Regions from separate parts of the Janthinobacterium sp. BJB446 genome, predicted to be linked through region 1. Evidence: predicted binding sites of a transcription regulator. Region 1 holds the regulator's gene; the other holds the start of a gene.
The links. The regulator LexA, encoded in region 1, represses DNA repair genes until DNA is damaged. The targets are predictions, from matches to a motif close to ACTGTATNNNNATACAGT.
Positions count from the first base shown of each region.

Region 2: the regulator LexA is predicted to act here: its motif matches at 1,894-1,911, upstream of recA (recombinase RecA).

Region 1 is NZ_PDZK01000001.1:3,108,127-3,120,065, forward strand. Features, by position in the region: gene CSQ92_RS13730 (CHASE2 domain-containing protein) at 1-702, opposite strand, end outside; gene CSQ92_RS13735 (GAF and HD-GYP domain-containing protein) at 699-2,321, opposite strand; gene CSQ92_RS13740 (MBL fold metallo-hydrolase) at 2,519-3,415, shown strand; gene CSQ92_RS13745 (inorganic phosphate transporter) at 3,585-4,595, opposite strand; gene CSQ92_RS13750 (DUF47 domain-containing protein) at 4,638-5,264, opposite strand; gene CSQ92_RS13755 (replicative DNA helicase) at 5,359-6,744, opposite strand; gene rplI (50S ribosomal protein L9) at 6,880-7,335, opposite strand; gene rpsR (30S ribosomal protein S18) at 7,363-7,653, opposite strand; gene priB (primosomal replication protein N) at 7,679-7,978, opposite strand; gene rpsF (30S ribosomal protein S6) at 7,999-8,388, opposite strand; gene lexA (transcriptional repressor LexA) at 8,664-9,299, shown strand; gene CSQ92_RS13785 (cystathionine gamma-synthase family protein) at 9,366-10,607, opposite strand; gene purF (amidophosphoribosyltransferase) at 10,651-11,939, opposite strand, start outside.
Region 2 is NZ_PDZK01000002.1:541,281-553,219, forward strand. Features, by position in the region: gene recX (recombination regulator RecX) at 16-471, opposite strand; gene recA (recombinase RecA) at 700-1,803, opposite strand; gene CSQ92_RS18155 (response regulator) at 2,045-2,779, shown strand; gene CSQ92_RS18160 (sensor histidine kinase) at 2,782-4,314, shown strand; gene CSQ92_RS18165 (DUF4212 domain-containing protein) at 4,307-4,612, shown strand; gene CSQ92_RS18170 (sodium:solute symporter family protein) at 4,609-6,657, shown strand; gene CSQ92_RS18175 (alpha/beta hydrolase family protein) at 6,746-8,833, shown strand; gene CSQ92_RS18180 (6-phosphofructokinase) at 8,867-10,093, shown strand; gene CSQ92_RS18185 (IclR family transcriptional regulator) at 10,090-10,938, opposite strand; gene CSQ92_RS18190 (GMC family oxidoreductase) at 11,102-11,939, shown strand, end outside.

The DNA of each region.
Region 1 (11,939 bases):
ATAGTAGCCGTCGCCGATGCGCTGCAACAGGGTCGAGGAACGCACCACGCCATCGGCATCGGTCAGGGCCGTGAAGATGCCGGCGCCTTGCGCGGCCGCCTGCAGGGGCGCGATATTGGCTTCGTAGCCGCGCGCCACGTAGGCCGTGACGCTGCGCCCGTTCAAATCGGCCACGGTGAAGGCCGGCTTGGGCAGCACGCCCTTCCTTTGCTGCTCCGAGACGCTGTAGCCGAGCACCACGGGCTGGCCGCGCATGGCCTCGGCAAACAGGCCGTCGTAATCCATGGCGGGGCGCAGTTTTTCCAGCTGCGCCGGCAAGCCGGCCACGCCCGCCAGTTCGCCATGCGCCAGGCCTTGCAGCACGGCGTAGCCGGAACTGGTGTCCGCTTCGGGAAACGCGATATCGAAGCCCAGCGCAGACACGCCGTAATGGCCGGTGAGCTGGCGTACCAGACGCGCCTGGATATCGCGGCTCCAGGGAAAACGGCCCACCCGGGCCAGGCTTTGCTCGTCGATGTCGACGATGACGATGCGGCGGTCGAGCTGCGGCTTTTCCGCGCGCATGCGCCAGTCGCCCAGCATGGCGTCCAGGCGCGCGATGTTGTCGTTGCCGGCCAGGCACAGCACGGCCGCCGCCAGCGTCAGCAGTATGCCCAGCAAGCAGCGCGCCCCATGCTTGCGCAAGGCCAGCGAGGACTTCAAGGGGTATAGCCTGGAATGGCCGCCTCGTCGACGGCATCGATCTGGCTCGGATGCATGTGCTTTTCAGCGAAGGTCAGATAGACTTTGCTGCGGATGAAGACGTCGAACAGCTCCGGGTCGATATGCCCGTTCAGGCTGAAATTGCCGAGGATGCGCAGGGATTCGGACAGCGACTTGCCCTTCTTGTAGGGCCGGTCGCGCGCCGTCAGGGCCTCGAAAATATCGGCGATGGCCATCAGCCGCGCCGGCACCGACATCTGCTCTTTCGTCAGCCCGCGCGGATAGCCCTTGCCATCCATGCGCTCGTGGTGGCCGCCCGCATACTCGGGCACCTTTTGCAGGTGCTTGGGCCACGGCAGCGCTTCGAGCATGCGGATCGACACGCTGATATGGTTGTTGACGATGGCCCGCTCGGCCGCCGTCAGGGTGCCGGCGCGGATGGTCAGGTTTTCCGTCTCGTCGGCGTCCAGAAAATCGCGCAGTTCGCCATCGGCCGCGCGCCAGCGGCGCCTGGCGATCTGCCGCACGCGCTCCTGGTCCGCCTGCGCCATGCTTTCGCCGCCGATGTTCACCGTGCGGATGAAGTCGCGCTCTTCGCGCAGCGCGGCCTGCTCCTGCGCCAGCGCGCGGGCAATGGCATCTTTCTGCTGCGGCTGCGCCGCCTGCTGGCGCAGGGCCGCGATCTCGGCGTCGCGCAGCAGCACTTCGTAGCGCGTATCGATCAGGGCGATGCGGTCAAAAATGGTTTCCAGCTTGGTCGCCTTGTCGACCACGTGCACGGGCGTGGTGATCTTGCCGCAATCGTGCAGCAGGCCGGCCAGCCACAGCTGCTTGCGCTCGTTGTCACTGAGCCTAAAATCGGCCAGCGGCCCGGTGTCCGTCGCATGCGCGGCGTCCGCCAGCAGCATCGTCAGCTCGGGCACGAACTGGCAGTGGCGCCCCGTGTACGGCGACTTTTCATCGATGCCGATATTGATCAGGGTAACCAGCGACTCAAGCAGCTCTTCCAGCTGCGAGATGAGCAGTTGATTCGTCAGCGCCACGCCCGCCTGCGCGGCCAGCGCCTCGATGAAGCGCTGGTCGGTGGAGGAAAAGGCGCGCACCTGCCCCGTTTCCCCATCCTTGGCATTGACCAGCTGCAGCACGCCGATCAAGTCGCCCTCGTGGTCGCTCATGGGCACCGTCAGGATCGATTGCGTGTGGTAGCCGTGGTGGCGGTCAAACTCGCGCATGCCGGAAAAATTGAAGCCCTCGTCGCGGTAGACGTCGGCGATATTCACACTGCGGCGCAGGTTCGCCGCATACGCGGCCACCGATGCCAGGTTCGGCTGGCCGGCAGCATCGAACAGGGGCACGCCAGGCAAGCCCATGTCCGCCCCCTGCGCGATGCCCAGGCTGTCGTTGACGCTGATGTCGAACGCCAGCTGGCGGCCCTCGGCCATGGGCCGGTACAGGGTGGCGCCATCGGCACCGCTCATGCTTTTTGCCAGCAGCACGATGCGCTGCAACAGCGCGCCGATATCGTGCCCCTCGCCGCCCAGGCCATGGCCCAGCGCGACACTGAGTTCGGTCAATTGCTCCAGTCTGTGGGCGATTTTCTCAGGGTGCAGCTGAGGCATGTTGGCGGCAATCAGGTAATGGGCAAGCAAAAAAGGGAAGTCGGCAAGCGCCAGTGTAACGGCCACCCTGCGCACTGTACATTACTTAGTTACAACAAAATGAAATAACTTTCCGTATCGCAACACGCATAAATGTTGCCGCCAATCTCATTAATTAGAATAGAATCAACAATAATTACACCGTAACAAGGTACTGAATGAAATTCACGTTCAGGGGCGTGCGCGGCTCCATCCCCTCTCCCGGCCCGCGCACGGCGCGCTATGGCGGCAACACCACGTGCATCGAAGTACGCACCGACAGCGATGGCCTGATCATTCTCGATGCGGGCAGCGGCATCTTCTCGCTGGCGCAGCAACTGCCGCCAGGCGAGCCTGTCGACGCGCACGTCTTCATCACGCACAGCCACTGGGACCACATCCACGGCCTGCCCATGTTTTCGCCCCTGTTCGTGGCCGGCAACCGCATGCGCCTGTACGGCGCCCACGATGCCGTCGCCGGACGCGGCATCGAGCACGTGATGGCGGTGCAACTGCAAAACAGCTATTTTCCCGTCAGCGAAGCGGCCATGGCGGCCTGCATCGAGTACCGCACCCTGGCGCCCGGCGAGGCCGTCGAGGTAGGCGGCGCGCAGGTGCGCGGCGCGGAAATGAACCACCCCGTCGTCAACCTCGGCTACCGCATCGACTGCGGCGGCGCCGCGCTGTTTTTCAGCGGCGACCATGAACCGTTCTACAACCTGCATCCGCCCGGCCATGCCGAGCACGCGGCCTGCGCGGCGCGCAATGCACAGCGCCAGGCCGGCATCGACGCACTGGTCGCCGGCGTCGACGCGCTGATCATGGATTGCTCGTACACGCGCGAGGAATATCCGGGCAAGCAGGGCTGGGGCCACGGCACCTTCGACGCCGCCTTCGACCTGGCCCTGCGCTGCGGCGCGCGGCGCCTGTACTGCACCCACCACGAACCGACCCGCAGCGACGAGCAGCTCGAAGCCGTGTTTGCCGACGTGATGGGCCGCTATGCGAGCCGCCTGGACGGCCTGCAGGTGTTCCTCGCCTACGAGGGGCTGACGGTGGACCTGGCCGGCGCATAAAAAAAAGGAACCTTGCGGTTCCTTTTTTTGAATGTGCCCAATTGGTGCAAGGCCCTCTGAAAACCGTAGCGAGCAAGCCCGATATCGGATTGAGTAGCGGAGCTGTACTTTAGTACAGTGAGCAACGGAGATTCGATAGGGGGTTGCGCAGTAGGTTTGCAGGGGCGCCTTACATGATGTGGTGGCCAATCCACCAGGCGACTGCGGCAACGAAGGCGGAAGCCGGAATCGTGAAGATCCAGGCCCAGACGATATTGCCCGCCACGCCCCAGCGCACGGCCGACATTTTTTGCGACGAGCCGACGCCGACGATGGCGCCCGTGATCGTGTGCGTGGTCGACACGGGAATGCCCAGCGCCGTCGAGACGAACAGGGTGATCGCGCCACCGGTTTCGGCGCAGAAGCCGCCCACCGGTTTGAGCTTGGTAATCTTCTGGCCCATGGTCTTGACGATGCGCCAGCCGCCGAACAGCGTACCGAAGCTGATGGCCGTGTAGCACGAGATGATGACCCACATCGGCGGCATGGCATCGGCCGCGCTCGAGTAGCCGGCGGCGATCAGCAGCATCCAGATGATGCCGATGGTTTTTTGCGCATCGTTGCCGCCGTGGCCCAGGCTGTAGGCGGCCGCCGATACCAGCTGCAAACGGCGGAACCACTTGTCGACCTTGCGCGGCGTCGAACGCACGAAAATCCACGACACGAGCAGCATCATGATCGAACCGAACACAAAGCCCAGCACGGGTGCGATGACGATGAAAGCCACGGTTTTCCACAGGCCGGCCGCGACCAGCGCGCCCGTGCCGGACTTGGCGACAGCGGCGCCCACCAGGCCGCCGATCAGCGCGTGCGAGGACGACGAGGGAATGCCGTAGTACCAGGTAAACAAATTCCAGAAGATGGCGCCCATCAGCGCGCCGAAGATCACGTACTGGTCGATCACCGCCGGGTCGATGGTGCCCTTGCCCACCGTGGCGGCCACGGTCAGCTGGTGGAACACGAAGATGGCGACGAAGTTGAACGTGGCGGCCATGGCAACCGCGGTCTGCGGTTTCAATACGCCCGTCGAGACCACCGTGGCGATCGCGTTGGCGGCATCATGGAAGCCGTTCATGAAGTCAAACAGCAGCGCGAGGACGATCAACAGGCCTAGCACGTAGATGCTGATTTGTATGGTCATTGTAGTTTCTTTTCTGATTCTGGTTCAGGACAGGCCCAACGCTTACGCGTTTTCGACGATGATGCCTTCGATAATATTGGACACATCTTCGCAACGGTCGGTCACGGTTTCCAGAATTTCGTAGATCGCTTTCAGCTTGATCAGGTTGCGCACGTCCGGCTCATCGCGGAACAGCTTGGACATGGCGGCGCGCATCACGTGGTCGGCGTCCGATTCCAGGCGGTCGATCTCTTCGCAGATGGCGACGATCTTGCGCGAGTTGTCCATGTTATGCAGCATGGCGACGGCGTCGCGCACTTTTTCGGTACAGGCCAGCACCAGTTCGGCCAGGCGCTTGGCTTCCGGCGTGACGGCTTTCAGATCGTACAGCGAAACGGTTTGCGCCGCATCTTCCAGCAGGTCGAGGATGTCGTCCTGGCGCGTGATCAGCTGATGGATGTCGTCGCGGTCGATCGGCGTGATGAAGGTCTTGTGCAGCATTTCCACGGTGGCGTAGGTGACTTTGTCCGCCTGTTTCTCGATGCTTTCGATCGCATGCACGCGGTTTTCCAGGTCGTCGAAATTGGTCATCAGGCCGAGCATCTCTTTGGCGCCCTTGACGCACAGTTCCGCGTGCTGGTTAAACAATTCAAAAAACTTGCCCTCAGTGGGCATCAAGCGTCCAAACATGTCATTCTCCGTTAAGCATTGAGTCGTGTTATTTACTACAGAAAGCCGCCCCTTTTGATGAAGGGGCGGCCAATGGAATATCAGTGCTGCTGTGTTAGTCGCCTTGGTAAAGCGCCAGGCCACCACTGTAATTGCCAAATTTGGTGTACTGCCCCATGAAGGTGAGGCGGATGCTGCCGATTGGACCGTTACGTTGTTTACCGATGATGATTTCGGCCGTTCCCTTGTCTGGCGAGTCGGGGTTATACACCTCGTCGCGGTAAATGAACAGGATCACGTCGGCATCCTGCTCAATAGCGCCCGATTCGCGCAAGTCGGACATGACAGGACGTTTGTTCGGGCGTTGCTCCAGCGAGCGGTTCAGCTGGGACAGCGCGATCACGGGGCAGCCGAGTTCTTTCGCCAGGCCTTTCAAGCCCCGCGAAATCTCGGAAATCTCCGTGGCGCGGTTGTCGCCCGGCGTATTGGCCGACATCAGCTGCAAGTAATCGACGATGATCAGGCCCAGCTTGCCGCATTGACGCGACAGGCGGCGCGAGCGGGCGCGCAATTCGATCGAGTTGAGCGCCGGCGTTTCATCGATGTACAACTGCGCGTCGTTCATCTTCTGGATCGCATTCGTCAGGCGCGGCCAGTCCTCGTCGTTCAGGCGGCCCGTGCGCAGGCGGTGCTGGTCCAGCTGTCCGACGGAGCCGAGCATACGCATGGCCAGTTGGGCGCCGCCCATCTCCATCGAGAACACGGCCACGGGCAAGCCGCTGTCGATGGCCACGTTTTCGCCGATGTTGACGGAAAACGCCGTCTTGCCCATCGACGGACGGCCCGCCACGATCACCAGGTCGCCCGGCTGCAGACCGGAGGTCATGCGGTCGAGGTCGATGAAACCGGTGGGCACGCCCGTGATTTCACTCTGGTTGTCGCGGCTGTACAGTTCGTCGATGCGCTCGACCACTTGCGTCAGCAGGGGCTGGATGGCGGTCCAGCCCTGGGCGCCGCGCGCGCCTTCTTCGGCGATGGCGAAAATCTTCGATTCGGCCTCGTCAAGCATCTGCTTGACTTCCTTGCCTTGCGGGCTGAAGGCCGTGCCGGAGATATCGTCGGCGACGGTGATGAGCTTGCGCAGCACGCCGCGGTCGCGCACGATCTCGGCGTAGCGCCGGATGTTCGCGGCCGATGGCGTGTTTTGCGCCATGGCGTTCAGGTAAGCGAGTCCGCCCACATCATCGGCCTTGCCGAGCTGGGTCAGGGTTTCAAAAACAGTAATGACATCGGCTGGCTTGGAAGCGTTAACCATCTTGACGATTTGCTCGAAGATGATGCGATGGTCATAGCGATAGAAATCCTCCGCATGCATGAAGTCGGCGATGCGGTCATACGCGGCATTGTCGCGCAGCAGACCACCAATGACGGATTGTTCTGCTTCGATCGAATGCGGCGGAATACGGAGGGAATCCAGTTGCGGATCAGAGGGGGCGTTCATGGCGCGAATTATACCCGCTTCGGCGTGCTGGCAAAAATAAAGGGCTGAAATTGAGCGAAAAAAAGGCCACAAAAAAGCCGGGCGAACCCGGCTTTTCATAGTGCGGCAACGCTTGCGGGCCAGGCCCGCAGACGATTACGCGTTCGCGTCTGGTACGACAGCGATAACAACTTCCACGACCACGTCGGTGTGCAGAGCAACCGAAACGTTGTGCTCGCCAACGATCTTCAGCGGGCCGGTAGGCATGCGGATTTGTGCTTTTTCAACAGCAAAACCTTGCTTGGTCAGCGCTTCAGCGATGTCGAAGTTGGTGACGGAACCGAACAGACGGCCATCAACACCAGCTTTTTGAGCAACTTGAACGGTCAGGCCGCTCAGTTTTTCGCCCTGGGCTTGCGATGCGGCCAGTTTGGCGGCAGCAGCTTTTTCCAGTTCGGCGCGCTTGACTTCGAATTCAGCCACAGCGGTTGCCGTAGCACGACGTGCCAGGCGTTGCGGGATCAGGAAGTTACGTGCGTAACCGTCTTTGACTTTGACGACTTCGCCGAGGTTACCGACGTTAACAACTTTTTCTAACAGAATGATTTGCATAGTTCTTCTCCAGGAATATCTGACCGATTAAGCGTGGTGCAGATCGGTGTATGGCAGCAGCGCGAGGAAGCGAGCGCGCTTGATTGCGGTGTCAACTTGGCGCTGGTAGTGCGCTTTGGTACCGGTCAGGCGTGCTGGCATGATCTTGCCGTTTTCTTGGACGAAGTCTTTCAGCGTGTCGACGTCTTTGTAGTCGACTTGCTCAACGTGAGCTGCGGTGAAGCGGCAGAACTTCTTGCGTTTGAACAACGGGTTTTGCTGTTTGCGTTTTTCTTTAAGCTTGAGCTTATTTTTGTCGAACTTTTTACCGAATGCCATGTCAGGCTCCTGTATCTAAAATGCGCTAGTCAGAATTGACTGCACTAAAATCAATGATGTGAAACACCAAACTCTTGCTGTTGCGGCTCTTCCTGGCCAGGAAACCCGTGAACTGATATACCCCGCCCAAGCTTGCCTGACTGAACCTGCCTGAAATTTCGCCAGCGGCTAGCGCGGCAACATCAAACTCGGTCAAACGGGCAATCCCTGCTTCCATCTGCTGCGAACTGTGTTGCAATACTGCATTCACAATCGGCAGCCCTGCCGGGGTATAGCGCAATATTTCGCGCTCGGCAATGATGGCGGTTACTTGTAGCTGGTTCAGCGCACGATCCTGGTCAAGAATTAAGCTGCTGCTGCGGCTGGAGCGGCTGCTGGTGCTTCGGTGCGGTGGCTTTTGGCCGCGTCTTCGCGTTGTACCGATTTCATCATCGGCGAAGGAGCTGTTTCAGCTTTCTTCATTTTAACGGTCAGGTGACGCAACACGGCATCATTGAATTTGAATGCTGTTTCCAACTCGACCAGGGTCTCGTTGTCGCATTCGATGTTCAGGCAGATGTAGTGTGCTTTAGGCAGCTTTTGGATCGAGTAAGCCATTTGACGGCGGCCCCAATCTTCCACGCGGTGAACCGAACCGCCGCGGGTGGTTACGCTGGCTTTGTAGCGTTCGATCATCGCGGGCACTTGCTCGCTTTGGTCCGGATGGACGATAAAGACTATTTCATAATGACGCATGCAAACTCCTTCAGGTCGGATTGATAATCGCCCACCCCGGCGTCAAGACGGGTGTGGGAAGGTCAGCCGAAGATTATAACCGCCTTTTGCAAACGTTTCAATCATTCCTTCCACCAGCGCCCGAAAAGCCCGCGCGCCACCGTGCTTTCCGCCCCTGGACAAGTATTTCTTGCGAAATTCGCCTAAAACACGGAAATCCCCTTGCATAGTGGGCGATACTGTACAAAAATACAGACTGTTCATATAGACAGCATTTTAGTATGCACCCACCGCTCATGATCAAGCTGACAGCACGACAAGAACAAATCCTGAACCTGATCAAGGACGCGATTGAAAACACGGGCTTTCCTCCCACCCGTGCCGAAATCGCCAATGAACTGGGTTTCAAATCGGCCAATGCGGCCGAAGAGCATTTGCAGGCCCTGGCCCGCAAGGGCGCGATCGAGATTTCTCCCGGCACCTCGCGCGGCATCCGCCTGATCGGCGCGGCCGCTGAAGCCCTGCCATCGAAAGTGCCGGCAGCGCTGCTGATGTCGCTGCCCCTGATCGGCCGGGTGGCGGCAGGCTCGCCCATTCTGGCACAGGAAAACCTGGAAGCGAGCTACAACGTGGACCCCGCCCTGTTTTCTGCCAAGCCCGACTTCCTGCTGAAGGTGCGCGGCTGGTCCATGCGCGACGCCGGCATCATGGATGGCGATTTACTGGCCGTCAAGAAGGTCGATAGCGCCAAGAATGGCCAGATCGTCGTCGCCCGCATCGGCGACGAAGTCACCGTCAAGCGCTACAAGAAAACGGGTTCCGTCATCGAATTGCTGCCGGAAAACCCCGACTTCAAGGTCATTACCGTATCGCCGGAAGATGAATTCGCCCTGGAAGGTTTGGCGGTAGGCTTGATGCGCAGCTGGCATTGAACCTCCGCATGTAAAAAGGGCCGCAACAGCATGACTGTTGCGGCCCTTTTTTATTGCCCAGGCGTTTTATGCGTCCAGGGCGCTACGGAAATCCTCGAGCAAGTCCGCCTCATCCTCGATACCGACGGACACGCGGATCAGGGATTCGGCGATGCCCATGCTGGCGCGGCGCTCGGCGCCCATCTCGTAAAAGATCGTGTGGGCGACGGGAATGACCAGGGTGCGCGTGTCGCCGAGATTGCTCGCTGGAATGGCAAGATTGAGACGATTGAGGAAATCGAAGCAATCGATGCCATCCTTCAGCTCAAAGCTGAACAGCGAGCCATAGCTGCGGAACAAATCCGTCGCCAGCGCGTGCTGCGGATGCGCGGCCAGGCCCGGGTAATGCACGGCCGCTACCCGCGGGTCGGCAGCCAGCATGGTGGCCAGCGCCAGGGCGTTCGAGCAGGTGCGGTCCATGCGCAAGGCCATGGTTTCCGCGCCGACGGCGATATGGTGCGCCGCTTCCGGCCCCAGGGATGCGCCGAAATCGCGCAAGGCCTTGGCGCGGATTTGCGCGATGCCCCACTGCGCCGGCGCCGCCTTCTTGTAATTGTCGAAAATGTTCGGATACTGCGTCCAGTCGAACACGCCCGTGTCCGTCAAGCTGCCGCCCAGGGCATTGCCGTGGCCGCCGATGGATTTTGTCAGCGCATTGACCACCAGGCCCGCGCCCACGGCTTTCGGGCGGAACAGGTAGGGCGTCGTCATCGTATTGTCGACGATGTACAAAATGCCGCGTTCCTTGCACAACGCGCCGATCTTCGCCAGATCGGCGATCTGCGTGCGCGGATTGGCGATGGTTTCCACAAACACGATGCGCGTTTGCGGCGTGATGGCGGCGGCCACGTTGGCCACGTCCGTGGCGTCGACGAACGACACGCCGATGCCCTGCCCCGTCACCGTTTGCCACAGGCTGTTGGTGTTGCCAAACAAAAAGGCCGACGACACGACATGATCGCCCGCGCGCAAGAGCGCCTGCACCACGGCGCCGATGGCGCCCATGCCGGTGGCGAAGCACAGCGTGGCGACGCCGTCTTCCATCTTGTTGACCTTGTCTTCCAGCGCGGAAACGGTCGGATTGCCCTGGCGGCCGTAGCGGAAGCCGGGCTCCTTGCCCTGGAATACGGAAGCGAGCTGGCGCGCATCGCCGTAGCCGAAGGCAACGGAAGTATGCACGGGCTTGTGCAGGGAACCGTGCTCGATGCCCTTGCGGCGGTCGTTATGCAGGATGGTGGTGGTAAAGCCGTAGTTTTTTTTATCGTTCATGATCGCGGAGCAAAAAAAGCCCGGCGCTAGCCGGGCAAGATAATTACGCTTCTGTTGTCGCCAGGTTCAGGTTCAGCTGGGAACGCGGCGTATCTTCGGGCGCTGCCGCCTTCGGATGATGGCGCGCATATTCCAGGCGGTCCAGGTATTCCTGCGACACGTCGCCCGTCACGTACACGCCATCGAAGCACGACGCTTCGAAGTTGGTCAGGGCCGGGTTGACGTCGGCGATGGCCTGCTTGAGCGCGCCGATGTCCTGGTACACTAGGTAGTCGGCCGTGATTTCGCGGCACACTTCTTCCGTCGTGCGGCCATAGGCGATCAGTTCGTCGCGCGTCGGCATGTCGATGCCGTACACGTTCGGGTAGATCACCGGCGGCGCAGCCGAGGCGAAGATGACTTTCGTCGCGCCCGCTTCGCGCGCCATCTGCACGATTTCACGGCTGGTGGTGCCGCGCACGATGGAATCGTCGACCAGCAGCACGACCTTGTCCTTGAATTCGGACGGGATCGCGTTGAGCTTCTGGCGCACGGATTTCTTGCGCGCCGCCTGGCCCGGCATGATGAAGGTACGGCCGATATAGCGGTTCTTGATGAAGCCTTCGCGGTACTCGATGTTCAGCGCCATGGCCAGCTGGATGGCGGCCGGACGCGAGGAATCGGGAATCGGCATGACCACGTCGATATGCACGCCTGGCAATTCGGCGCGGATCTTCTCGGCCAGGTACTCGCCCATTTTCAGGCGCGTGGCGTACACGGAGGCACCGTCGATGACGGAGTCGGGACGGGCCAGGTAGACGAATTCGAACACGCACGGGTTCAGGCTGGCATTGTCGGCGCATTGGGCGCTGTGCAATTGCTTGTCAGCATCGATGAAGACGGCTTCGCCGGGGCCGATGTCGCGCACGAAGCGGAAGCCCATGCCTTCCAGGGCCACGGATTCGGAAGCGATCAGGTATTCCGGACCTTGCTCCGTTTCATTGATGCCCAGGCACAGCGGGCGGATGCCGTGCGGATCGCGGAAGGCCAGCAAGCCCACGCCGGCGATTTGCGCCACGGCGGCGTAACCACCCTTGACGCGGCGGTTCAGCACGGTAACGGCCTTGAAGATGGCTTCCGGGTCCAGGTTCAGGCCCGTCGTCGCTTCTTGGATTTCATGCGCCAGCACGTTGAGCAGCACTTCCGAATCGGAATCGGTATTGATGTGGCGGCGGTCATTCTTGAACATTTCCAGCTTCAACTGTTCCCAGTTGGTCAGGTTGCCATTGTGCGCCAGGGTGATGCCGAACGGCGCATTCACATAGAACGGTTGTGCTTCCTCTTCGCTCGACG
Region 2 (11,939 bases), on a different contig from region 1:
GTCAGCGGCGCGCACCTAGTCGTCCTCGGGCTCCAGCCCCTTCAAGGCCACCTGCACGGCACGCTGGGAAAAACCGCGCTGCATCAGGAAGCGCATCTGCTTGTTGCGCTGCTCGGCATCCTGCGCCACCTCGCCAAATTTGCGGCGCCACACCTCGCAGGCACGCGCAACCTCCCCTTCGGCCAGGCCCGCCTTGAGTTCCTGCAGCGCCTCGCCACCGATGCCATGGCTTTGCAATTCCGCCATGATGCGGCTATTGCCGAAACGGGCCGAGCGGCGGTGGATCAGCGACTCGGAAAAGCGCTCCTGCGATAGCCAGTTCGCCTGCTCCAGGCTGTCGAGCAAGGCTTCCACATCATCGCCCTCCTGCGCATGGCGCTGCAGCTTGCGCCGCAATTCCATGCGGCTGTGTTCGCGCATCGACAGAAAGCGTAGCGCCCTGCCCTTCAGGCTTAGTTGTACTGCGGCCATACACCCACCTTGTCTTTTCATTCCACGATCAAGCCATCCAAACACAATCGCCGCCCGGCGCAACAGCGCGGGACGGCGATCGTGGTCATACTATGCGGCGAGCCGCGCGTAGGTCGGATTAGGTCCCTTGGGCCGTAATCCGACAACATTGTTGGCGTCTGATCCGACAACATTGTTGACGTCTGTGGTGTTGTCGGATTACGCGCGGCTTTGCCGCGCTAATCCGACCTACTCTGCCTTGGCTTCCGCAGCCTTGGCAGCCTTGTCGGCGGCTTTATCCGATTTTTCCGGCTTTTCAGCGGCCAGCGGCGGCAGTTCGCGCACGCCCAGCGAAGCGCGGACCTTGTTTTCGATTTCGCGGGCCAGCGCCGGACGCTCTTGCAGGAAGGCGCGGGCGTTGTCCTTGCCCTGGCCGATGCGTTCGCCGTTGTAGCTGTACCACGAACCGGATTTTTCCACGATCTTGGCATCCGAGCCCAAATCCAAGATTTCGCCTTCGCGCGAGGTGCCGGCGCCGTACAGGATGTCGAAGTGCGCTTCCTTGAACGGTGGCGCGATCTTGTTCTTGACGACCTTGACCTTGGTTTCGTTGCCGATCACTTCATCGCCGGACTTGATCGAGCCGGTGCGGCGGATATCCAGGCGCACGGAGGCGTAGAATTTCAGCGCATTGCCGCCGGTGGTCGTTTCCGGGCTGCCGAACATCACGCCGATCTTCATGCGGATCTGGTTGATGAAGATGACCAGGGTATTCGTGCGGTTGATGGAACCGGTCAGCTTGCGCAGGGCTTGCGACATCAGGCGCGCTTGCAAGCCTGGCAGGGAATCGCCCATGTCGCCTTCGATCTCGGCGCGTGGCGTCAGTGCGGCCACGGAGTCGATGACGACGAGGTCGACGCTGCCAGAACGCACGAGGGCGTCGCAGATTTCCAGCGCCTGCTCGCCCGTATCCGGTTGCGAGATCAGCAATTCATGCAGGTTCACGCCCAGCTTTTGCGCGTAACCGACATCGAGCGCGTGCTCGGCATCGATAAAGGCGCAGGTGCCGCCCAGTTTTTGCATCTCAGCGATGGTTTGCAGGGTCAGGGTGGTTTTACCCGACGATTCCGGACCGTAGATTTCCACCACGCGGCCGCGCGGCAAACCGCCCACGCCCAGCGCGATATCGAGGCCGAGCGAACCGGTCGACACGACTTGCACTTCTTCGATCGCTGCGCTGGCATCCATGCGCATGACCGAACCTTTGCCAAACTGCTTCTCGATCTGCGCCAGTGCGGCGGCGAGCGCCTTGGCTTTTTCCGATGCGGGTACTACAGCTTTTTTATCGTCCATATGTTCTTTCAGCCGTTCTACAGTTGCGGATTCACGTGAATCCCGCAGCCTGCGATAGCGCCAGTGGGTTAAATTCTTTACACAGACAGTACTGTATAAAAAAACAGTGATCAATGCAAGCGGAACGTGGATTTGTTTTGAAACAGATCAATACAAGCCTGGTTTCTCACAAAAACTCGCCACCTTGCGGAAAATGAAACACAATACAAACTTCTACCGCCGCAAGCATAGGAAGTGCACCATGCGTATTTTACTTGCCGAAGATGACAGCGTGCTGGCCGATGGCCTGACCCGCTCGCTGCGCCAGTCCGGTTATGCGATCGACTACGTCAAGACGGGCCAGGAGGCCGATACGGCGCTCTCCACCCAGGAATTCGACTTGCTGATCCTCGACTTGGGCCTGCCCAAGATGTCCGGCCTGGAAGTGCTGCGCCGCCTGCGCGCGCGCGCCTCGCTGCTGCCGGTGCTGATCCTGACGGCCGCCGATTCCATCGAGCAGCGCGTGAATGGCCTCGATCTTGGTGCCGATGATTATATGGCCAAGCCGTTCGCCTTGTCGGAACTGGAGGCAAGAGTGCGCGCCCTGACGCGCCGCGGCGCCGGCGGCGGCGCCACCATCATCAAGCACGGCCCCCTCAGCTACGACCAGGTGGGGCGCAGCGCCTACATCAACGACCAGATGCTCGACCTGTCGGCGCGCGAACTAGGCTTGCTGGAAATCCTGCTGGGCCGCACCGGCCGCCTCGTCTCGAAAGAACAGCTGGTCGACCACCTGTGCGAATGGGGCGAAGAAGTGTCGAACAATGCCATCGAAGTGTATGTGCACCGCTTGCGCAAGAAGATCGAGGTGGGCGGCGTGCGCATCGCCACCGTGCGCGGCCTCGGCTATTGCCTGGAAAAATACTCGGAAGCGGCGCGCCTGAACGCCGAAGCGGGCGAATCGGCAAGCCCGGCCAGCGGACCCGCCAGCAAGTGAAGGTGCGCGAGGCGCCAGCGGACGAAGCGGACGACGACGACTGGTTCGAGCCGCCCACCACGGAGCAGGACGACACCATCGAGCATTCGCTGTTTGGCGAAATCCTCGACTGGATGCTGGCGCCCTTGCTGCTGCTGTGGCCGATGAGCATCGCCATCACCTATCTGGTGGCCAAGGGCATCGCCAATCAGCCGTTCGACCATGCGCTGGAAGACAGCGTGACCGTGCTCACGCAGCAGGTCAAGCAGGCCGACGGCGCCATGCTGCGCCGCGTGCCGGAAAAGAACAGTAACACCAAGGGCCGCGACTTCCTGCGCGGCGACGATATCGACACCCTGTATTACCTGGTGGTGGGTCCGCGCGGCGAATACCTCGACGGCGACCGCGATTTGCCGCCGCCGCAGGATCCCGACAAATACCGCAGCGGCATGGTGCTGTTTCGCAACGACACCATCCATGGCACGCCCGTGCGCGTGGCGTTCAGCTATCTCGACATTCCGTCCAGCAACAACGACGAGCCGCAGCGCGCGCTGGTGCAGGTGGCGGAAACCCTGGAAAAACGCGCTCAGTTGGCCAATGAAATCATCAAGGGCGTGATCTTGCCGCAGTTCATCATCCTGCCCGTGATCCTGGCCCTGGTCTGGTTTGCCCTGGCGCGCGGCCTGTCGCCACTGGCACAATTGCAGGAACGCATACGCGCCCGGCCGCCCGACGATTTATCGCCCATCGAATCGGGCCAGGTACCAGAGGAAATCACGCCGCTGGTCGGTTCGCTCAACGAGATGCTGGCGCGCCTGTCGTTGTCGATCGACATGCAGAAGCGCTTCATCGCCGATGCCGCGCACCAGATGAAAACGCCGCTGGCCGGCATGCGTATGCAATCCGAGCTGGCGCTGCGCCAGACCGACCACGACGAGATCCACCGCTCGCTGCTGCAACTGGCGAAAAGTTCGGAAGCGGCCACGCGCCTGGTCAACCAGCTGCTGGCCTTGGCGCGCGCGGAAAACCAGCCTCAGGCGGGCACGGCGTTCGAACCGATCGAGCTGAGCGAACTGGCGCGTGGCGTGGTGCAGGACTGGGTGCAAGCCTCGTTTGCCCAGCATATCGACCTGGGCTTCGAGCAGCCCGCCTATGCGATCATGATTTCCGGCAATGCCATGATGCTGCGCGAGCTGCTGAGCAACCTGATCGACAATGCCCTGCGCTACACGCCGTCGGGCGGCAGCGTCACGGTGCGCGTGCGCAGCACCCTGGAACTGGCCATCCTGGAAGTGGAAGATACGGGCCCCGGCATACCGCAGGCCGAGCGGGCCCACGTCTTTGAACGCTTTTATCGCATTCTCGGCAGCAATGTCGACGGTAGCGGCCTGGGCCTGGCCATCGTGCGCGAAATTGCCCAGCAGCATGGCGCCGAAGTCGATATTTTTAACAATCCGCGCGCGCACTCGCCGAAGCTGCCGGGCACCCTGCTGCGCCTGAGCATCGCCTTGCTGTTGCCGGACGCGCCAGAAGAGGATGAGGTCACGTATGGATAAGCCCAGCCTTCCCGCAGTGCCGTTGCGCACGCCCAACCCCGAACTGCAGGCGCGCCGCGATATCCACTGGCGCAAGACGCGGCGCCTGACGGCCATCCTGCTGCTGGTCTGGTTGCTGACGGGCTTCCTGACCGTGTTTTATGCGCGCGAACTGTTGCACTTAAATCTGTTCGGCTGGCCGCTGCCCTTCTATATGGCGGCCCAGGGCGCCTCGCTGGTGTACCTGGCCATCATCGCCTTGTATGCCTGGCGCATGCAGCGCCTCGACCGGGCTTTTCATGCAGAGGAGCACGCATGAGCGACCAGCGCAGCTTCTTTGCGCGGCTGTGCCGCTACTACCTGCTGTTTACGGCCGGTTTCGCCGCCTTCCTGCTGGCCCTGTCGGTGCTGGAACAGGAAGGCATGCCGCGCGCATGGATCGGCTACCTGTTCATGCTCGTCACCATCACCCTGTACGCCACCATCGGCGTCATCAGCCGCACCTCGAACGTCACCGAATACTATGTGGCGGGACGCAGGGTACCGGCCATGTTCAACGGCATGGCCACGGCCGCCGACTGGATTTCGGCGGCCAGCTTCATCAGCCTGGCCGGCGGCCTGTACCTGAACGGCTTTGACGGCCTGGCCTTCATCATGGGCTGGACGGGCGGCTATTGCCTGGTGGCGCTATTGATCGCCCCCTACCTGCGCAAGTTCAGCCAGTACACGATTCCCGATTTCCTCGCCGCCCGCTATGGCAGCGGTACCGACAAACGGGGCGCCAGCGTGCGCGTGGTGGCCGTGGCCGCCACCATCATCGTCTCGTTTACGTATGTGGTGGCGCAGATCTACGCCGTCGGCCTGATCGCCTCGCGCTTCACGGGCGTGGATTTTTCCGTCGGCATCTTCCTGGGCCTGGCCAGCATCCTCGTCTGCTCCTTTCTTGGCGGCATGCGCGCCATCACCTGGACGCAGGTGGCGCAATACATCATCATCCTCGTCGCCTTTCTGATTCCCGCCATGTGGCTGTCGGTCAAGCATGCGGACAATCCCGTGCCGCAGATCGCCTACGGCAAGGTGCTGCCGCAACTGAGCGCGCGCGAACACGTGCTGGAAACGGACCCGAAAGAAAACGAGGTGCGTGCCATCTTCCGCCAGCGCGCCATCAGCTACCAGGCGCGTATCGACGGCTTGCCCGCCTCCTGGGAACAAGGCCGTCTGACGGCCCAGCGCCAGCTCGACAGTTTGCGCCAGCGCAATGCCTCGCTGTTCGACATCCGCAATGCGGAGCGCTACCTGATCGCCTATCCGAAAAGTCCCGATGAAGCGCGCGCGCTGTGGCAAGCCGCGCAGGCGCACAACCAGAAGCGCGCCGAGCCGATCATCCCGCATGCGCAGCCATTTCCCGCCGCCGACCGGGAGCAGTCCGACATCAAGCGCAACAATTTCCTGGCCCTCGTGTTTTGCATGATGCTGGGCACGGCCGCCCTGCCGCATATCCTCATGCGATCCTACACCACGCCGTCCGTGCACGAGACGCGCGTCTCCGTCTTCTGGACCCTGTTCTTCATCTTGTTGATCTACCTCACGATTCCTGCGCTGGCCGTGCTGGTCAAGTACGATATTTACTCGGCTCTTGTGGGCACGCAATACGCGAACCTGCCCACCTGGGTGTCGTACTGGGCCAACGTGGACAAGCTCAGTCCCCTGATCAGCATCGTCGACGTCAACCGCGACGGCATCGTGCAACTGGCGGAAATATCCATCGATGCCGACGTGCTGGTGCTGGCCACGCCCGAGATCGCCGGCCTGCCTTACGTCATTTCCGGCCTGGTGGCGGCCGGCGGCCTGGCTGCCGCCCTGTCGACGGCCGATGGCTTGCTGCTGGCCATTTCGAATGCCCTGTCGCACGACATCTATTACAAGGTGGTCGATCCCAGCGCCTCGACGCAAAAGCGCGTGACGATTTCAAAATTGCTGCTGCTGGCCGTGGCCTTCATCGCCGCCTATGCGGCCTCGCAAAAGCCGGCGGACATTTTGTCGCTGGTGGGCGTGGCGTTTTCCCTGGCCGCCTCGACCCTGTTCCCGCCGCTGGTGCTGGGCGTGTTCTGGAAACGTGCCAACTACCAGGGCGCGCTGGCCGGCATGCTGACGGGCTTTGGCGTATGCCTGTATTACATGCTGCACACCAGCACCATGTTGGGCGGTAATGCCAGCGGTCAATGGTTTCATATCGCGCCCATCTCCGCCGGCATCTTCGGCGTGCCGGCAGGCCTGGCCGCCGCCGTGCTGGTCAGCTGGCTGACACCGGCGCCGGGACGCCGCAGCACGGGGCTGGTCGAGCATATCCGGGCGCCGGAATAGCACCTTGCTGGTTGAAACGTACAAACAATGATACCTTCAAGAAATAGTGCATAAATAGATATCTTATTTACTATTTCCTGGAGGCGGAATGACACCCAGCAACCTCACTTTGGCCCACCGTGCAGCACTCGTCCGCGCCGCGATGGCCTGCCTGTTGCTGGCCATCGTATCGCCGCCGGCACCCGCCCAAACGGCAGCCGCCAGCACCTCGGCTGTCGCTCCGTCAAGCATCGGCGCCGCCGCCTTCTTCGACGAAGATCAGATCAGCAGTGTCACGCTGTCGCCCGACGGCAACGCGGTCGCCATCTTGCTGATGGGCGACAGCCGGCGCCGGCGCCTGGCCGTGCTCGATGTGGCGAGCCAGTCGGCCAAGGTCGTTGCCAGCTTCAGCGACCGCGACATTGCCAATGTGGAATGGGTCAATGCCAAGCGACTGGTATTCGATACCAGGGACTCGCAGGTGGCCGATGGCCAGCGCAAATATGCGCCGGGCATGTTCGCCGTCGACCGCGATGGCAGCAATTACCGCCAATTGGCTTCCATGGATGATACCCCGGATGATCCGCGCTTCGCGTCCAGGAAGTTGCCGTCCTCCGTGTATCTGCTGGGCCAGTCCGGTACCCAGGATTCCGACGTCATCCATGTCCTGAAAGCCGTCGTGCTCAAGGAGCGCAATGAGAATACGGCGAGGGTCGGACAATTCGATTTGCTGCGCCTCGATACCACTACCCAGCAATGGGAAAAGGTGGCGCCCCCCGCCAAAGGCGTGCTTCACTGGCTGCTCGACCAGCACGGCAAACCGCGCCTGGCAACGGTCGTCGAGGGCCGGCGCAAGACGTTCTACTACCTTGAACAGGACGAGCAGCGCTGGCGTGCCATCGCCAGCCAGGATGTCTACGACAACGAACCTCACGCCATTACGCCGCTGGAATTCGCTCCCGATGGCACCTTGTATGTCAGCAGCCGCAACGGCGCCGACACGCGCGCCCTGTATGCCTATGACCTGGCGGCTGGCCGCGTCACGGGCAAGCCGCTGGTGACGCTGGCTGGCTATGATTTCGACGGCGGCATCCTCACGGACCAGAAACGCTTGCTGGGTGTCTACTACACCAATGATGCCACCACCACCGAATGGTTCAGCGCCGACTGGAAGGCGGTGCAGCAAGACATCGACGCGCAACTGCCGGCAACCATCAACCTGATCTCGCTGAACGCCAGGGCGGACAGCCGGCAGCTCATCGTGACGGCATATTCGGACCGCCAGCCCAGCATCTTCCTGCTCTACAACAAGCAAACCCGTCAATTACAAAAGATCGGTGACGCCCGTCCCGCCATCGATGCGCGGCACATGGCGCAAACCGACTTGATGACATACCGCGCGCGCGACGGCATGGAGATTCCTGTCTGGCTGACCTTGCCCAAAGGGGGCGGCAAGAAACTGCCGATGGTGCTGTTTGTGCTCGGTGCGCCAGGCGGGAGTGGCAGCCTGTGGCAATGGAAGAGCGAGCGGCAATTTCTCGCCTCGCGCGGCTATGCCGTGCTGCAAGTCGAATTTCGCGGCAGCGGCCGCCGTGGCGACCAGTATTTGCGAGCAGGCTGGAAACAATGGGGCCTGGCCATGCAGGATGACCTGGCCGACGGCGCACGCTGGGCCATCGCACAAGGCATTGCCGATCCTCAGCGCATCTGCATCATCGGCGGCGGCGCCTATGGCGGGTATGCCGCCCTGATGGGCTTGATCAAGGATGGCGATCTGTTCCGTTGCGGCGTGAGCTGGGGCGGCATCACCGACTTGCCGAAAATGTTTACGCAGCACTGGAGCGTCGATCACCGGATGGGCGAGGAAGCAAGACAATACACCATGCCGCAACGCATCGGCGATCCCGTGCGCGATGCCACCCTGCTCAAGGCCAACTCCCCCATGTATCAGGCCGAAAAGTTGACGCAGCCCCTGCTGTTGGCCTACGGGGGGGCCGACAGCAAGGTCCCCGTCTATCAGGGCACGCAATTGCGCGACAAGCTCAAGCAGAACAATCCCCGCGTCGACTGGCAGTTGTACGCCGACGAAGGCGACCGTTGGGGCTTGGCGGCCACGCGCGTGGATTTCTGGCAGCGCGTGGAACAATTCCTCGACAGGAATACGGGAAAAGACAGCGCCCCGGAAAAAAAGGAGTAGGCTGGAGGGCCGTTCCACTTACGAGGAAATCCCATGCCGTCTGGAAAAATTCTTGTTGCCCAGGGAGGCGGCCCTACCGCCGTCATCAACCAGTCGCTGGTGGGCGTGGTGCTCGAATCGCGGCGCTTTCAACATGTCACGCGCGTGTATGGCGCGCTGCACGGCGTGCGCGGCATCGTCAATGAAGAATTCGTCGATTTGACGCAGGAAACCAGCCATAACCTGGAACTGGTGGCCGCCACGCCCTCGTCAGCCCTCGGCTCCACGCGCGACAAGCCGGACATTGCCTACTGCCAGCAAATCTTCGAAGTGCTGCGCGCGCACGAGATCGAACATTTCTTTTACATCGGCGGCAACGACTCGTCCGACACGGTGCGCATCGTCAGCGAGGAAGCGCACAATGCCGGCTATCCGCTGCGCTGCATCCACATTCCGAAAACCATCGACAACGACCTGGTGGGCAGCGACCACACGCCAGGCTTTCCGTCTGCCGCGCGTTTCGTCGCGCAGGCGTTCGCCGGCGCCAACCTCGATAACGCGGCCTTGCCCGGCGTGTACGTGGGCGTCGTGATGGGCCGCCACGCGGGATTTCTGACGGCCGCCGCGGCATTGGGCAAGAAGTTTCCAGACGATGGCCCGCACCTGATCTATCTGCCCGAGCGCGTCTTCGTGCTGGAACAATTTCTTGCCGACGTGAAGGCGACCTATGAAAAACATGGCCGCTGCGTCATCGCCGTCTCGGAAGGCATCCACGACGCCTCGGGCGAACCGATCGCCAGCTTGCTGGCCAAACAGGTGGGCAATGAAGTGGAGCGCGATGCGCACGGCAATGTGCAATTGTCGGGCACGGGCGCGCTGGCCGACCTGCTGTGCGACGAGATCAAGGCGAAACTGGGCATCAAGCGCGTGCGCGGCGATACCTTCGGCTATCTGCAGCGCTCCTTCATCGGCTGCGTCTCCGACGTCGACCAGCGCGAAGCCCGCGAAGTGGGCGAAAAGGCGGTGCAGTTCGCCATGTGGGGCGACCGCGATGGTTCCGTCGCCATCAAGCGCACGGGCTTTTATTCCGTCGATTACGAGTTGCTGCCGCTCACAGAGGTAGCAGGCAAGACGCGCACCATGGAAGACGAATTCATCAGCGCCAGCGGCACGGACGTGACGGATGCGTTCCGCCTGTATCTGCGCCCGCTACTGGGCTCGGGCATGCCCGATGCGTTCCGCCTGCGCGCGGCGAAAGTGGCCAAGGTCTTGAAACCCTAGCTGTTTTCCGCCAGCAACAGCGGCCGCAGCTTGACGGCCGCCTCCTTGAGCTGCGGCACATGCTGCATCAGCTGCTCCACGGACTTTCTCGCCACGGGCGCGTGGCAGGCGACGGCCGCCACGATGCGCCCGTCGGCCGCGCAGATGGGCACGGCCACGGCTACCATGCCGTGCACGAATTCCTCGTCGTCGATACCGATGCCCAGGCGGGCGATGCGCACGATCTCGCGTTCCAGCAGCACGGGATCCGTGATGCTTTTCGGCGTGCGCGCCTGCAGGGTCAGCATGGCCAGCAACTCGCGCCTTTCCAGCAAATTCATATGCGCCAGGAATAGTTTCCCACTCGCCGTGCAATGCATGGGCGCCCGGCTGCCCAGCACCAGATGCAGGCGCAGCGGTTCCTGAGTTTCCACGCGGTCCACATAGACGATCGCATTACCCTCGGGAATGGCCAGGTTGCACGTCTCGCCCGTGACCGCCACCAGACTGCCCAGGATGCTGCGGCTCACGCGGATCAGGGCATTGTTGCGCAGGGTGGCCAGCGCCAGGTTGGTGGAAGCGGCACCGGGCACGTAGCCGCGTCCCACGGGCGTGCGCAGCACATAACCATGTTGTTCCAGGGTATCGAGCAGCCGCATCATGCTGGCCTTGGGCACCTGCATGCGCGCGGCCAGCTGCGACAAGGTCAATGGCTGGCTGGCGCTGGCCAGGTGCTCGATCAGGCGCAGCACGCGCAAGCCCCGCGCCTCGTCGCCATGGCTTGCCGCCGTGCTGGCAGCTACCGCGCCACCCGCCGAGCTGTCTTCTTCGGCCTCGGCCTGCCGTTTTTGAAACGCATCATGCATGTTCTGTTTCACCTCTCGCGTATGCGGCTGTTTCCGCTTGTCCCGGTGCTGCACGTCTTTTATAAATGGAACCAGACGTTCCAAAAATAATCAATAAAGACCAGTGTATCGCAAAAAACGCCCATCGAGGCGGCTAGATACCGCAACGCAGGAGACAAGAGCAATGTTGCAAACACACTACGATTACATCGTGGTCGGCGCCGGTTCCGCCGGCTGCGTGCTGGCCAACCGCCTGTCGCACGACAGCGACAATCAGGTATTGCTGCTGGAAGCAGGCGGCAAGGACAACAATCCGTGGATACACGTGCCGGTCGGCTATTTCAAGACCATGCACGACCCCAGGCTGGACTGGTGCTACCGCACGGAAGCGGACGCGGGCATCGCCGGGCGCCAGCTGCAATGGCCGCGCGGCAAGGTCTTGGGCGGCTCCAGTTCGCTCAACGGCTTGCTGTACGTGCGGGGGCAGAAGGAAGATTACGACCGCTGGGCCGAACTGGGCAATGCAGGCTGGAGCTATGCCGACATCTTGCCTTATTTCAAGAAATCGGAAGACCAGGAACGGGGCGCCAGCGATTACCACGGCGTGGGTGGCCCCTTGAAAGTGTCGGACTTGCGGCTGCGCCGCCCCATCGCGGAACACTTTATTGCTGGCGCCACGGAAAGCGGCATTCCCTTCAATGCCGACTACAACGGCGCCACGCAGGAAGGCGTCGGCTACTTCCAGCAGACGGCCAGCAAGGGCTTGCGCTGGAGTACCGCCAAGGCCTTTTTACGGCCTGCCCGCAAGCGCGCCAACCTGCGCGTGGAAGTGCGCGCGCAAATCACGCGCGTGCTGTTCGAGGGCAAGCGCGCCGTCGGCATCGAATTCCGCCAGGATGGCCAGCTGCGCCAGGCGCGCGCCAGCGGTGAAGTGATTTTATGCGCGGGCGCCATCGGCTCGCCGCAGATCCTGCAATGCTCGGGCGTGGGTCCGCGCGCCCTGCTTGAAGCAGTGGGCGTGC